Regions from separate parts of the Mesorhizobium calcicola genome, predicted to be linked through region 2. Evidence: riboswitches for the same ligand, from Rfam matches in the RefSeq annotation. Region 2 holds a riboswitch; each other region holds the start of a gene.
The links. A riboswitch is a leader RNA that binds a small molecule or an ion and turns the genes downstream of it on or off. The one in region 2 is predicted to bind thiamine pyrophosphate.
Positions count from the first base shown of each region.

Region 1 (3,202 bases), on a different contig from region 2:
CCGTCCTTGCGGGTTGCTTGCCGACGGCCCGTTCCCAGGGCATGGCAAGACGCTGCAGCAGCACCGTCAGTCCAAACAGGATGAGGGTCAGCGCTGCGCTGACGCCGACGGCGGCCAGCACCAGGTCGGGGCGGAAATTGTTCTTGGCGTTGAGCATGTAGATGCCCAACCCCTTCGCCACACCGGCATATTCGGCGAAGATGGCGCCAACCACGGCATAGGTGATGGAGATCCTCAGGCCAGCGAAGAAATAGGGCAGCGCCGAGGGCAGCCGCGCCAGGAGGAAGACGCGCCAGCGCCCTGCCCCCATGGCACGCAGCATCCGGCCGATCTCGGCCTCCGTCGCCTCGTAGCCCTGCACCAGTGCCACCAGCATTGGAAAGAAGGTGACCAGCGCCACCAGCATGATCTTGGGCACCAGTCCGAAGCCGAACCACAGCACCACCAATGGCGCGACCGCCACCAGCGGCAAGGTCTGGCTGACAATGAAGACGGGAAACAGCGCACGCCGCAGCGGCTGGAAGAAGTCGACCAGCATCGACAGCGCAAAGGCCGCGCTGAGCGAAAAGGCAAAGCCGATCAGCGTGGCGCGGATGGTGGGAATGGCGTTGTCGACCAGCGCCTCGCGATTGAGCATCGCTTGCGCGAACACGCGCGACGGCGCCGGCGTGTCGTCGGCTTGATGCCGGAATAGGTCCCACGCCAGCAGGAGCAACCCGACCGAGATCGCGGCTGGTGCTGCCTTGACAAGAAGGCTCGCGATCGGGCGCGAAGCGACTGAGGATGAGGCCCCGGACATAACCTTTGACGGGGTCGCGCGCAGAGCGCGGCTGGCTCAGACGGCCGACGGGCTGTTGGCCGAGACCGTGACGTCGAGGGTTACGTGGCCGGCGCCGGGCCCGAAACGGCAGAAGGCTTCGTCGAGCGCCGAAAAGATCGCGCCGGCATCAGCGCGCAATTTCGTGCAGAAATGCTTGGAGCGCTCATAGACGCCGGACTGCTTGAGAAAATCGATGCAGCCGTAGATCTCGTCCATGTGGTCTTCGGTGCCCATCACATAGAGCGAGAACTGCGCTGCCGCCGGCTGACCGGCCAAAGCTGCGCCGCGCACCGCCGCGATTGCCGCGTCCTTGCGCGGACCGAGTGGCCTGACAGGCCCGCCAAGCGCATCGGAGCGGCAGATCGGATGATCCGGCTCGCCCGGGCAGCCACGCGAGATGGTGGCCGACAGCACGCAATGCTTGCCACCGCGTGCCGCCGCCACGAACAGGTCCCGCATCGCCGGAAACAGCACTTCGGGCGGCCCGACCAGCAGAGTCGAGATGTCGTCGGTCTCGATCCTGAGCCGATCGCGGTAGGGATCGAGCGCGCCCAGCGCGCCAAGGATGACGCCGACGAAACAGTCGGCCATGGGATATAGGGAAATCTGTGCGCCTGAAAACATCGCCCGCCTCGCTCCGCTGGTATTACCCAGATCAGCTTCTAGGGTCTGTGGGCTTGCCGCCCCCGTCTCAGCCCCGACCGTACGGAGCACCCCTGTGATGCGCGGGTTAGAGCACCATTCGAGCGGAAAGCCGTTTTTCGGCGCGCTGCGCTAAAAGCATTGCGCCAGGCCTGCGAAACCGGGCCGTTGGAACGACAAACTCTCAACCATCTGGCAGCGTCGGGCGACCGGTATGCGCATGGCACAGGAAATCGACGAAGGCGCGCACGGCCGGCGGCGTATGACGCTGCTTCTGGTAGCAGAGGAACCAACCGGGAAAGGTCGGACACCAATCATCCAGCAGCGACACCAGCCTGCCGGCATCGATCAGCGGCCGCACGAGGTCTTCCGCCCAAAAGGCGATGCCGACGCCCTGCACGGCCGCCGCAATGGCCATGTCGCGGCTGGAGACGACAAGCGGGCCGTTGACCGCGACCGAGAACCATTGGCCATCCCTGGCGAATTCCCATGCGTAGAGGCCGACACTGCCCGGCCGGCGCCAATTGATACAGCGGTGCTGGAGCAGATCCGCGGGTGCCGACGGCGATCCGTGACGGGCGAGGTAGTCCGGCGAGGCCACGGCGAGCTGTCGCTGTGTGCCGCCAAGCGTCACGGCAACCATGTCGGCTTCGAGGAATTCGCCAAGCCTGGCGCTGACATCAAAGCCGGCCTCAACAATGTCGATGGCGGCATCGTCGATCATCACGTCGAGCACGATGTCCGGCCATGCTTCATAAAAACGGCCAAGCACCGGCTCCAGGTAGGTGGCGGCGGCAACGCTGGGCATATGGACGCGCAAGACGCCGGCCGGTGTGTCGCGCAAGGCGGTCGCATCGCCGACCGCCGCCTCCATCTCGGCCATGGCTGGCGTGAAGCGCGCGTGCAGGCGTGCGCCGGCTTCCGTCAAAGAGAGGCTGCGGGTCGTGCGGTTGAGCAGGCGCAGGCCAAGCCGCGCTTCGAGCTGGCGGATCGTCTGGCTGAGCGTGGACGCCGAAATCCGCAGATCTTCAGCGGCACGGGCGAAACTGCCATGCGCGACAACAGCGGCAAAGGCCTTCAGCTCCGCATAGTCACTGCCGCGCATTATGCCGTGTTCTCCAATGAATATCGTGTCATTCTATGGTATTTTCCGAAAACCGTCTGCTGCCTAGCTTGAGAATATGTCTCAAACGGCGCCGTCATCGGCATCGAGCGTATCTGAATCTCTCTCTGAGCAGGAGCCACGAACATGCGGAAACTCAACGGAAAAATCGCCCTGGTGACCGGCGCCTCCTCGGGCATTGGCGCGGCAACCGCGCTGGCATTGGCGGCGCAAGGCGCGATTGTCGCCATCGCGGCGCGGCGTCGGCAGCGGCTCGACGATCTGGCCAGACGCATCCGCGACGCCGGCGGCGAGGCGCTCGCGATCGAGGCCGACATCACCAACGAAGCGCAGGCAACCGCCATGGTCCGGCGCGTGCTGGACGACTATGGCCGGGTGGACATGCTGTTCAATGTCGCTGGTGTCGGCGTCGCTGCCCCCTTCCAGAACACCACCACCGGCGAATACCGGGAAATGGTCGACATCAACATCCTGGCTTTGCTCTACACGATCAACGCAGCGCTGCCGGCGATGAAACGGCAGGGATCGGGACACATCGTCATCGTTTCGTCCGGAACCGGCCGCTACATCCACCCATCGGTGGTCTACTCCGGCACCAAGCATGCGGCCAGCGCTAT
Region 1 is NZ_JBHUGY010000076.1:4,745-7,946, reverse strand. Features, by position in the region: gene ACFSQT_RS36840 (ABC transporter permease) at 1-799, opposite strand, end outside; gene ACFSQT_RS36835 (YkoF family thiamine/hydroxymethylpyrimidine-binding protein) at 836-1,444, opposite strand; TPP riboswitch at 1,435-1,548, opposite strand; gene ACFSQT_RS36830 (LysR family transcriptional regulator) at 1,647-2,567, opposite strand; gene ACFSQT_RS36825 (SDR family oxidoreductase) at 2,712-3,202, shown strand, end outside.
Region 1: linked by a shared signal. The riboswitch ahead of ACFSQT_RS36835 (YkoF family thiamine/hydroxymethylpyrimidine-binding protein) and the one ahead of thiB (thiamine ABC transporter substrate binding subunit) in region 2 are both predicted to bind thiamine pyrophosphate.

Region 2 (3,202 bases):
CAGCAGCGTCAGCGTCACCGCGCGCGCGGGATCGAAATCGAAGCGCAGCGCCTGGTAGATGCCGACTTCGAGCGTCGTCGCGGCCGGCCCGCCGCCAAGCGTCAGCACAATCGTGAACGAGGTAATGCAGAGCATGAAGACAAGCCCGGCTACACCCGGCAACGCCGCGCGCAGCGTCGGCCACTCGATCAGCCGGAACGCCGGTTGTGCCCCCATGCCGAGCTGGCTGGCGAGCCGCCACTGATCGGCGGGAATGGTCTGCAGCGCCTCCAGGAACAGCCGCACGCCGAGCGGCAGGTTGAAGAAGACATGGGCGACGAGGATGCCCGACAGGCCATAGATGCCCGGCCAGCTCCCACCGCCGATCACCGTGAACGCGCCGGCGAAATAGCCGGCACGGCCGTAGAGGGCGAGAATGCCGAGTGCCGCGATGATGGCCGGCAGCGCCAACGGCACGGCGAACAGCTGCAAGATGAAGGCGCGGCCAAAGAAGCGTGGATGCCGCGACAGCGCGCGCGCCACGAGCAGCGCCGGCCCGACCGAAAGCAGCGTCGACAGCGCCGCCTGCCAGAGTGTGAAGCGGACAACGCGAAGCAGATAAGGATCGAAGGCTGCCCAGGCGCCGGAGAAATCGTGAGCGCCTTCGACGAGCAAGCCAGCAAACGCGCCGCCGATCAGCAGCGCGATTGCGGCGAGAGCAATGATGCCGGAGGTGATGCGGGGATCGGCTGGATGGCGCGCGGGCATGTCGCGCTACCCAACTCTGTGGTGGGTGCCAATTGATTGAAATGCTTGGCTAAGGTCGAGCTCCCGCCCACCCCCCTCTGTCCTACCGGACATCTCCCCCGCACGGGGGGAGATCGCGCGCTTCGCCGCCCAGGCCAATTTCCAAAATGGCAGGAATGAGCAAGGCGACAGAGCTATCGATCTCCCTCCTTGCGGGGGAGATGGCCGGCAGGCCAGAGGGGGGTGACTTGGCGCGAACATCTGGCGAAGCTTGAATCCTACTTGCTCATCACCGCCAGCCATTCATCGACCCAGGCCTTGCGATTGGCGGCAACGTCCTCGGGGCTGAACAGCAAGGTCTTGGTCGGCTTGACCAGTTTGTCGAAGGCCGGATTGAGCGGCTTGTCGGTCTTGCCGGATGGGAACATCCAGTTGGTCTCGGGAATGGCATCCTGGAATTTTGGCCCGGTCATGAAGGCCATGAACTTTTCGGCCAGCGGATTCTTGGCCCCTGTCGTGGTGATGCCGGCGACCTCGATCTGCAGATACTCGCCCTCCTCGAACGAGGCCGCCTTGTAGCGGTCGGTGTTCTCGGCGACCATGTGGTAGGCCGGCGACGTCGTGTAGGACAGCACCATCGGCGCCTCGCCCTTGGTGAACAGGCCATAGGCCTCGCTCCAGCCCGGCGTCACCGTCAGCACCCTCGCCTTGAGCTTGGCCCAGGCCTCCGGCGCCTTGTCGCCATAGACCGACTTCACCCACAACAGCAGGCCGAGGCCCGGAGTCGAGGTGCGCGGATCCTGGATGACGATCTTGTCGTCGGGGCTGCCTTCGACCAAGTCCTTTAGGCTCTTGGGCGGGCTCTTCAGCTTTTCGGTGTCGTAGACGACGGCGAAATAGCCATAGTCGAAAGGCACGAAAACGTCGTCGCTCCAGCCGCCCGGCACATTGACATCGGACACCGCGCCATGCGGCGCAAACAGGCCGGTGGCCTTGGCGTCGGCGGTCAGATTGGTGTCGAGGCCGAGCACGATGTCGGCTTTGGTCGAAGCCCCTTCCAGCTTGACGCGGTTGAGCAGCGCGACGCCATCGGCGACCGAGACGAAGTCGACATCGCAGCCGCATTCGGCCTCGAATTCCTTCTTCACCACGGGACCCGGACCCCAGTCGGCGGTGAAGCTCTCATAGGTGTAGATGGTGAGCTTGTCCTTGGCCAAGGCCGGCCCGGACAGGACCACGGCCATTGCTGAGACAAGAGAGTAGAGCAGCGTGCGCATCGGCGCCTCCTTCGTTCGAATTGAAAGGAATTGAGGCGTCGGACTGTCCGAAACGTCTAATCCCTCCGCCGGTACAAACCGGATCAGGTTCAGCGGGTTGGCGAGTTTGCCTCTCAGCCGGTCCGCGAAGATCGCGTCCGGCACCCCGTTAGAGCGTTTCGACACATAGGCCCGGCCGATCAACCGCGCAAGTGGCAGTTTGCCGGCCTTCCGTTTCCCGTGCCGGGCTGGTAAGGGCCACACGATATGTGCACATTCACCATCCTGCTTGGCGGCGATCTCATCCGCACGCCACGGCTCGACCGCCAGGTCGAAGGCTCGCGCGTGATCGCCGCCGATGCCGGGATCGGCCATGCGCGCATGCTGGGCCTTGTCCCGGAACTGTGGGTGGGTGATTTCGATTCAGTGCCGGCCAACCTGCCGGATGACCTCGCCGCGGTGCCGCGCCGGACCTTCCCGACGGAAAAGGACCAGACCGATGGCGAATTGGCCATCGCTGCCGCGCTGGAGCGCGGTGCGACCAGCCTGGTGCTCGCGGGCGCCTTCGGCGGCAAGCGCGCCGACCACGCCTTCCTGCATCTGGCGCTCGCCCTGCGGCTGGCCGAGGCCGGAGCAACGGTGCTTCTGAGCAGCGGCGCGCAGGAAGGCGTCCCGCTGCTGCACGGGAAAGCCGGGTTCGACTATGCCGACGGCACGCTGTTTTCGGTGCTCGGCTTTTCCGATCTTTCCGGCCTCACCGTCACCGGCGCCAAATGGCCGCTCGACCGCGTCAAGGTGGCGTTCGGCTCGTCATTGACCATATCCAACGAGGTCAAGGGTCGCCTCGAAATCATGCTCGGCCATGGCCGCGCATTGCTGCTCGCCCACCCTTATCCACTCCCTGAAAGCTGACATGGCCCCGCCCCTTCTCAATATCGACGGGATAAAACTGACCTTCGGTGGCACGCCGCTGCTCGATGGCGCCGCCTTGACGGCGTCGGCCGGTGACAAGATCGCGCTGGTCGGCCGCAACGGATCGGGCAAGTCGACGCTGCTGAAGATCGCCGCCGGCCTGATCGAGCCACAGGACGGCGAGGTGTTCCGCCAGCCTTCGGCGACCGTCCGCTATTTGCCGCAGATGCCCGACATGGAGGGTTTTGCGACGGTCCGCGCCTATGTCGAGGCGGGGCTTGGCCCTGCCGACGATCCATACCGCGCCA
Region 2 is NZ_JBHUGY010000038.1:132,597-135,798, reverse strand. Features, by position in the region: gene thiP (thiamine/thiamine pyrophosphate ABC transporter permease) at 1-747, opposite strand, end outside; gene thiB (thiamine ABC transporter substrate binding subunit) at 1,005-2,003, opposite strand; TPP riboswitch at 2,047-2,161, opposite strand; gene ACFSQT_RS25815 (thiamine diphosphokinase) at 2,250-2,894, shown strand; gene ACFSQT_RS25810 (ABC-F family ATP-binding cassette domain-containing protein) at 2,896-3,202, shown strand, end outside.

Region 3 (3,202 bases), on a different contig from region 2:
TCATGGCAGGCGCAGACCGCACCAAGCTCGGTATTGAGGGTGTAATTGGATGTCGAGCAGGTTCGTCCGACCCGTGGTGGTGCAAGTTGGCCGACATGACCGTGAGCGCGTCATTTTCGATGTGAACGACGCGGCCACGATTCTGCTCCGGAGCTTCCATGATCAGACGAAGAAGCGGAAACTGGCTATGGATGCATGCCTTCAGGTTCTGCGTGGCGAAGCCCACCCGCTGGTTGCCAGACGGGCTTTCGTTGTGGCGGCGTTAGAAGCGAAAATTCTGCGCAGTGATTGAGTTCCAAGATTATAATAGCCTCAATTACTTCAAAACCCCCGCAAGAGCAGTAACGCAGACAAATAGATCGAACGAACGCTTACTCTTGTAGCCGCGATACATAGCTGCGTATCGAGTGCTGCGCTCGTCGCGCAAGATTGATTCGTTGGATCATCCGCCAAGCTCAGGTTTGCGGCGGAGGTCTTTCCGGTTGGTGGAACGCAACCCTGTCGTCGCCGCCAGAAGGGCCGCATTGCTTCTCCGGCACGCCGTCGGCGCTGCCCCCCTTGCGGATCTCCACGACGACGGGCTCGCCGTCGATGACCTGCATGAGGGCCTCTGGAGTTGTCGAAGAAGAAGCCGCCTCACGCACAAGCCGCAGGACATCGACCGCTTCGTGCCGCACCAGGCCAATGCCCGCATTTTTGATGCCGTAGGGAAAAACCTTGGCCTTGCCGATCGTGCTGTCGTCAAGACGATCGCCGAATACGGCAATTCTTCCGCCGCGACGATCCCGCTGTCGCTGTCACTGGCCACCAGACGAAGCCATTTCGGCCTGGCGAAAAAGTTCTTCTGGCGGCGGCGGGAGCGGGCTTGAGCGGCGGCGCTGTCGTCGTTGGAATATAGCCGAGCGGTGGCCGCCCACGGGCCAAAACTGTCCGAGTGATATGGATGGCCGGTCGACAGGCGCTTGACAAAGCCGCGCCTGCCCGTTCAACCTGAGACATTCACCAGGGGGAGTCCCGGCAAGGGGCTGAGATACTGCTGGCTTTCGCGGCGCAGTGACCCGTTGAACCTGATCCAGTTCATACTGGCGTAGGGACGGTGCAAGCGCTTTGCGGGAGTTCACGCCCGAAGACCTGTTTCCAAGCAGGTAGATCAAAGCGTCTTTTCATCCTTCCGGCACAGAACTGGGTCTCCAATGCATGAGCAAAGGAGCCTCAAGATGAATGCCCTCACCCCCGCCGTGTCGACGGGACCACTGCCCGCTTCACGCAAAGATCCACAAATCCGGCGTCCTCCATCCGCACATCAAGGTGCCGATGCGCGAAATCTCCGTCCATCCGACGGCGGGTGAACCGCCCGTCATCGTCTACGATCCGTCGGGCCCCTACACGGACCCGACTGTCGAAACCAGCATCGAAAAGGCCTCGCCCGGCTTCGCCACGAATGGATTACGGCACGCGGCGATGTCGAAGCCTATGAGGGCCGTCATGTCCGGCCGGAAGACAACGGATTCGCGGCGGGCGAGCGCTTGACGCCGGAATTTCCGGTCCGCAACCGGCCCGCTCAGGGCCAAGGCCGGCAAGGCGGTGACACAGCTCGCCTACGCGCGCGCCGGCATCATCACGCCCGAAATGGAGTTCGTCGCCATCCGCGAGAACCTTGGACGCGAGATCATGCGCGGCAAGCTGCCGCGCGACGGTGAGAGCTTCGGCGCGGCGATCCCCGACTTCGTCTCGCCGGAATTCGTGCGCGACGAGGTGGCGCGCGGGCGGGCGATCATTCCCGCCAACATCAATCATCCCGAGAGCGAGCCGATGATCATCGGCCGCAATTTCCTGGTGAAGATCAACGCCAATATCGGCAATTCGGCGGTCACTTCATCGATGGCCGAAGAGGTCGAAAAAGATGGTCTGGGCGATCCGCTGGGGCGCCGACACGGTGATGGACCTGTCTACGGGCCGCAACATCCACAACATTCGCGAATGGATCGTGCGCAATGCGCCGGTGCCGATCGGCACGGTGCCGCTTTACCAGGCGCTGGAAAAGGTCGGCGGCATCGCCGAGGAGCTGACCTGGGAGGTCTATCGCGACACGCTGATCGAGCAGGCCGAACAGGGCGTCGACTATTTCACCATCCACGCCGGTGTGCGACTGCACTATATCCCGCTGACCGTCGACCGGGTCACGGGCATCGTCTCTCGCGGCGGCTCGATCATGGCTAAATGGTGCCTGCACCATCACCGGGAGAGCTTCCTCTACGAGCATTTCGAGGAAATCTGCGACATCTGCCGCGCCTATGACGTGTCCTTTTCGCTCGGCGACGGCCTTCGTCCCGGCTCGATCGCCGACGCCAACGACGCTGCACAATTCGCCGAGTTGGAGACGCTCGGCGAGCTGACGCAGATCGCCTGGGCGAAGGACTGCCAGGTGATGATCGAGGGCCCCGGCCACGTGCCCGATGCACAAGATCAAGCAGAACATGGACAAGCAGCTCGCCGTCTGCGGCGAGGCACCGTTTTATACGCTGGGGCCGCTGACGACCGACATCGCGCCGGGCTACGACCACATCACCTCCGGGCATCGGTGCGGCGATGATCGGCTGGTTCGGCACCGCCATGCTCTGCTACGTCACGCCGAAGGAGCATCTCGGGCTTCCCGACCGCAATGACGTCAAGACCGGCGTGATCACCTACAAGATCGCCGCGCATGCCGCCGACCTGGCAAAGGGGCACCCGGCAGCGAAAGTCAGGGATGATGCCCTTTCCCGCGCGCGCTTCGAGTTCCGCTGGGAAGACCAGTTCAACCTGTCGCTCGATCCCGAAACCGCGCGTTCCTTCCACGACCAGACCTTGCCCAAGGAAGCACACAAGGTGGCGCATTTCTGCTCGATGTGCGGGCCGAAATTCTGCTCCATGCGCATTTCTCACGACATCCGCGCCGAGGCGCAAAAAGAGGGCATGGCGGCGATGGCCGAGAAATATCGCGCAGGCGGCGACCTCTACATGCCGGCGGATGAGGCCGGCAAACCGCCTACGCCGGCGGAGGCGCATGAGCCGTCATGAAGGTCCTGGTCAAAGGGGCCGGCGTCGCTGGCCTCACCGCGGCCTTCGAGCTTGCCACGCGCGGCGCGACCGTGACCGTTGCGGAGACAAGGCATGGCCTTGGCGGCAATGCGTCGTGGTTCGCCGGCGGCATGCTGGCGCC
Region 3 is NZ_JBHUGY010000016.1:135,725-138,926, forward strand. Features, by position in the region: gene ACFSQT_RS09060 (DUF982 domain-containing protein) at 50-292, shown strand; gene ACFSQT_RS39750 (hypothetical protein) at 456-602, opposite strand; partial or broken gene ACFSQT_RS09065 (3-oxoacyl-[acyl-carrier-protein] synthase III C-terminal domain-containing protein) at 645-898, shown strand; TPP riboswitch at 996-1,111, shown strand; partial or broken gene thiC (phosphomethylpyrimidine synthase ThiC) at 1,218-3,060, shown strand; partial or broken gene thiO (glycine oxidase ThiO) at 3,057-3,202, shown strand, end outside.
Region 3: linked by a shared signal. The riboswitch ahead of thiC (phosphomethylpyrimidine synthase ThiC) and the one ahead of thiB (thiamine ABC transporter substrate binding subunit) in region 2 are both predicted to bind thiamine pyrophosphate.

Region 4 (3,202 bases), on a different contig from region 2:
ATGAGGGGCGCACCGGTCTCGTCCGCTGGCACATAGAGATCCCCACCTTCGCGGTATTTCGCCGCCATCGCCGCCATGCCCTCTTTCTGGGCCTCGGCGCGGATGTCGTGGGAAATGCGCATCGAGCAGAATTTCGGCCCGCACATCGAGCAGAAATGCGCCACCTTGTGCGCCTCCTTTGGCAAGGTCTGGTCGTGGAAGGAGCGCGCCGTTTCGGGGTCGAGCGACAGATTGAACTGGTCTTCCCAGCGGAACTCGAAGCGCGCGCGGGAAAGGGCATCATCCCTGACTTTCGCCGCCGGATGGCCCTTGGCGAGGTCAGCGGCGTGCGCTGCTATCTTGTAGGTGATCACCCCAATCTTGACGTCGTTGCGGTCAGGCAGCCCGAGATGCTCCTTGGGCGTCACATAACAGAGCATGGCCGTGCCGAACCAGCCGATCATGGCCGCGCCGATGCCGGAAGTTATGTGGTCGTAGCCTGGCGCAATGTCAGTCGTCAGCGGCCCGAGTGTGTAAAATGGCGCTTCGCCGCAGATCGCGAGCTGCTTGTCCATGTTCTGCTTGATCTTGTGCATGGGGACATGGCCAGGCCCTTCGATCATCACCTGGCAGTCCTTGGCCCAGGCGATCTTCGTCAGTTCGCCGAGTGTTTCCAGCTCGGCGAACTGCGCCGCGTCATTGGCGTCGGCGATGGATCCCGGACGAAGGCCGTCGCCGAGCGAGAAGGACACATCGTAGGCCCGGCAGATGTCGCAGATTTCCGCGAAATGCTCGTAGAGGAAGCTTTCCCGGTGATGGTGCAGGCACCATTTCGCCATGATCGAGCCGCCTCGGCTGACAATACCGGTAACCCGCTCGACCGTGAGCGGAATGTAATGCAGCCGCACACCGGCATGGATGGTGAAATAGTCGACGCCCTGCTCGGCCTGCTCGATCAGCGTGTCGCGATAGACCTCCCAGGTCAGGTCCTCGGCGATGCCGCCGACCTTCTCAAGCGCCTGATAGAGCGGCACCGTGCCGATCGGCACCGGCGAATTACGCACGATCCAGTCGCGAATATTGTGGATGTTGCGGCCGGTCGACAGATCCATCACCGTGTCGGCGCCCCAGCGGATCGCCCAGACCATTTTTTCGACCTCTTCGGCCATTGAGGAGGTGACGGCGGAATTGCCGATATTGGCATTGATCTTGACCAGGAAATTGCGGCCGATAATCATCGGCTCGCTTTCGGGATGGTTGATGTTGGCGGGAATGATCGCGCGCCCCCGCGCCACCTCGTCGCGCACGAATTCCGGTGTTACAAAATCGGGAATGTCCGCGCCGAAGCTTTCACCGTCTCGCGACAGCTTGTCGCGCAAAATCTCACGGCCGAGATTTTCGCGGATGGCGACGAATTCCATTTCGGGCGTGATGATACCGGCGCGGGCATAAGCAAGCTGCGTCACCGCCTTGCCGGCCTTGCCCCTGAGCGGGCGGTTGCGAACGGGGAATTCCGGCGTCAGGCGCTCGCCCACCGCAAATCCGTTGTCTTCCGGCCTGACATGGCGACCGTCATAGGCTTCGACATCGCCCCGCGCTGCGATCCACGCGTGCCTGCTTCGGGCAAGACCTTTTTCGATGCTCGTTTCGACCGCGGGGTCGGTATAGGGGCCGGACGGATCGTAAACCGTCACCGGCGGCTCGCCGGCTGTCGGGTGGACGTCGATCGCGCGCATCGGCACCCTGATCTGTGGATGGAGGAGGCCGGATTTGTGGATTTTTCGTGAGGCAGGTAGCGGTCCCGTCGAAACCGCTGGGGTCAAGGCATTCATTTGAGGCTCCTTTGCTCAATTGCATTGGAGACCCAGTTCTGTGCCGGAAGGATGAAAAGACGCTTTGGTCAACCTGCTCGAGACAGGTCTTCGGGCATAAACTCCCGCAAAGCGCTTGCACCGTCCCTACGCCAGTATGAACTGGATCAGGTTCAACGGGTCACTGCGCCGCGAAAGCCAGCAGTATCTCAGCCCCTTGCCGGGACTCCCCTGGTGAATGCCTCGAATTGAACGGGACGGCGCCGCTTTGTCAAGCGCCTTCGGACACGCTGGAGTCGGCGGGCGCGGATGGAAAGCTCGTGGATCGGGGCCAAGTCACGCGCGGGAGACCAGGGCAGGAATGGCCAAAGCCTTCTGCGACTCGTCAAGAATCGAGAAGGTGTATTGGCCCTGTGCGTCGAGATCGACGAATAGCGGAGGCGCCCGGTCCGATGATGTGCCAGAGCATCGAACCGGACCGGCGTAAAAGGCCCCGCCAGACGTGTCGGCGTGTCGTCAGCGCTATCCACCAATTCCCTCAGGCGCTGACGGGGAGATCGCGCGAAAGCGAAAGTGAAAAGCAGACCGCCATCGCGGACCATGCTGTTTGCCACCGCATATACGCCGCCGATCACCTGCTCGGCAGCGAGTCAACCAGCCGATCCATTGGCAGCACTCTGTTCAAACCGCCGGAAGCGGGGTTCCGTTTATCTGCCCGGCCGGCCGGCTTGTCCCCCGTCGGAAAAGTGGCCTTGAGGGACGGCTGGCAAGATTGAAGCGAAGTGTCCGTCGTTTCCCTTTTGGACGGCTGGCTATGTCGCACGCGAAAGCGCAGTGAGCTCGCAGGCAGGGGAGTTAGAGGCGACACACGGGCAAGTGGGGGGCTGATGCCTGACCGCCGTCCGAGCCTCAATCATCATACCGCCAGCGTTGATGCTTGCACCCTCGTCACAACTTGAGCGAGGAAAAGCGCGAACAAAATCGTGCCCTGCTTCAGATTCCGCCCATGCAGAGGTACTTCATCTCAAGATAGTCCTCGAGCCCATGGCGGGAACCCTCGCGCCCTATGCCGGACTGCTTCACGCCGCCAAAGGGCGCGGCTTCGGAGGACATGCGCCCGGTGTTGATACCCACCATGCCATATTCCAGGGCCTCGGCCACGCGCCAGACACGCTTCAGGTTGGAGGCATAAAAATAGGCGGCGAGGCCGTAGATCGTGTCATTGGCCTCGTGTACGACCTGATCGGCGTCGTCGAAGTTGATGATTGCAGCCAACGGTCCGAATGTTTCTTCTTGCGCGACTGTCATCTCGCTGGAAATACCGGTGAGGACGGTTGGTTGAAAAAACGTGCCCCTCGTGCCGATACGCTTGCCACCGCATCGAACAATACCGCCTTTTTCGACGGCGTCGG
Region 4 is NZ_JBHUGY010000027.1:71,104-74,305, reverse strand. Features, by position in the region: gene thiC (phosphomethylpyrimidine synthase ThiC) at 1-1,811, opposite strand, end outside; TPP riboswitch at 1,917-2,033, opposite strand; gene ACFSQT_RS17145 (NAD-dependent succinate-semialdehyde dehydrogenase) at 2,784-3,202, opposite strand, start outside.
Region 4: linked by a shared signal. The riboswitch ahead of thiC (phosphomethylpyrimidine synthase ThiC) and the one ahead of thiB (thiamine ABC transporter substrate binding subunit) in region 2 are both predicted to bind thiamine pyrophosphate.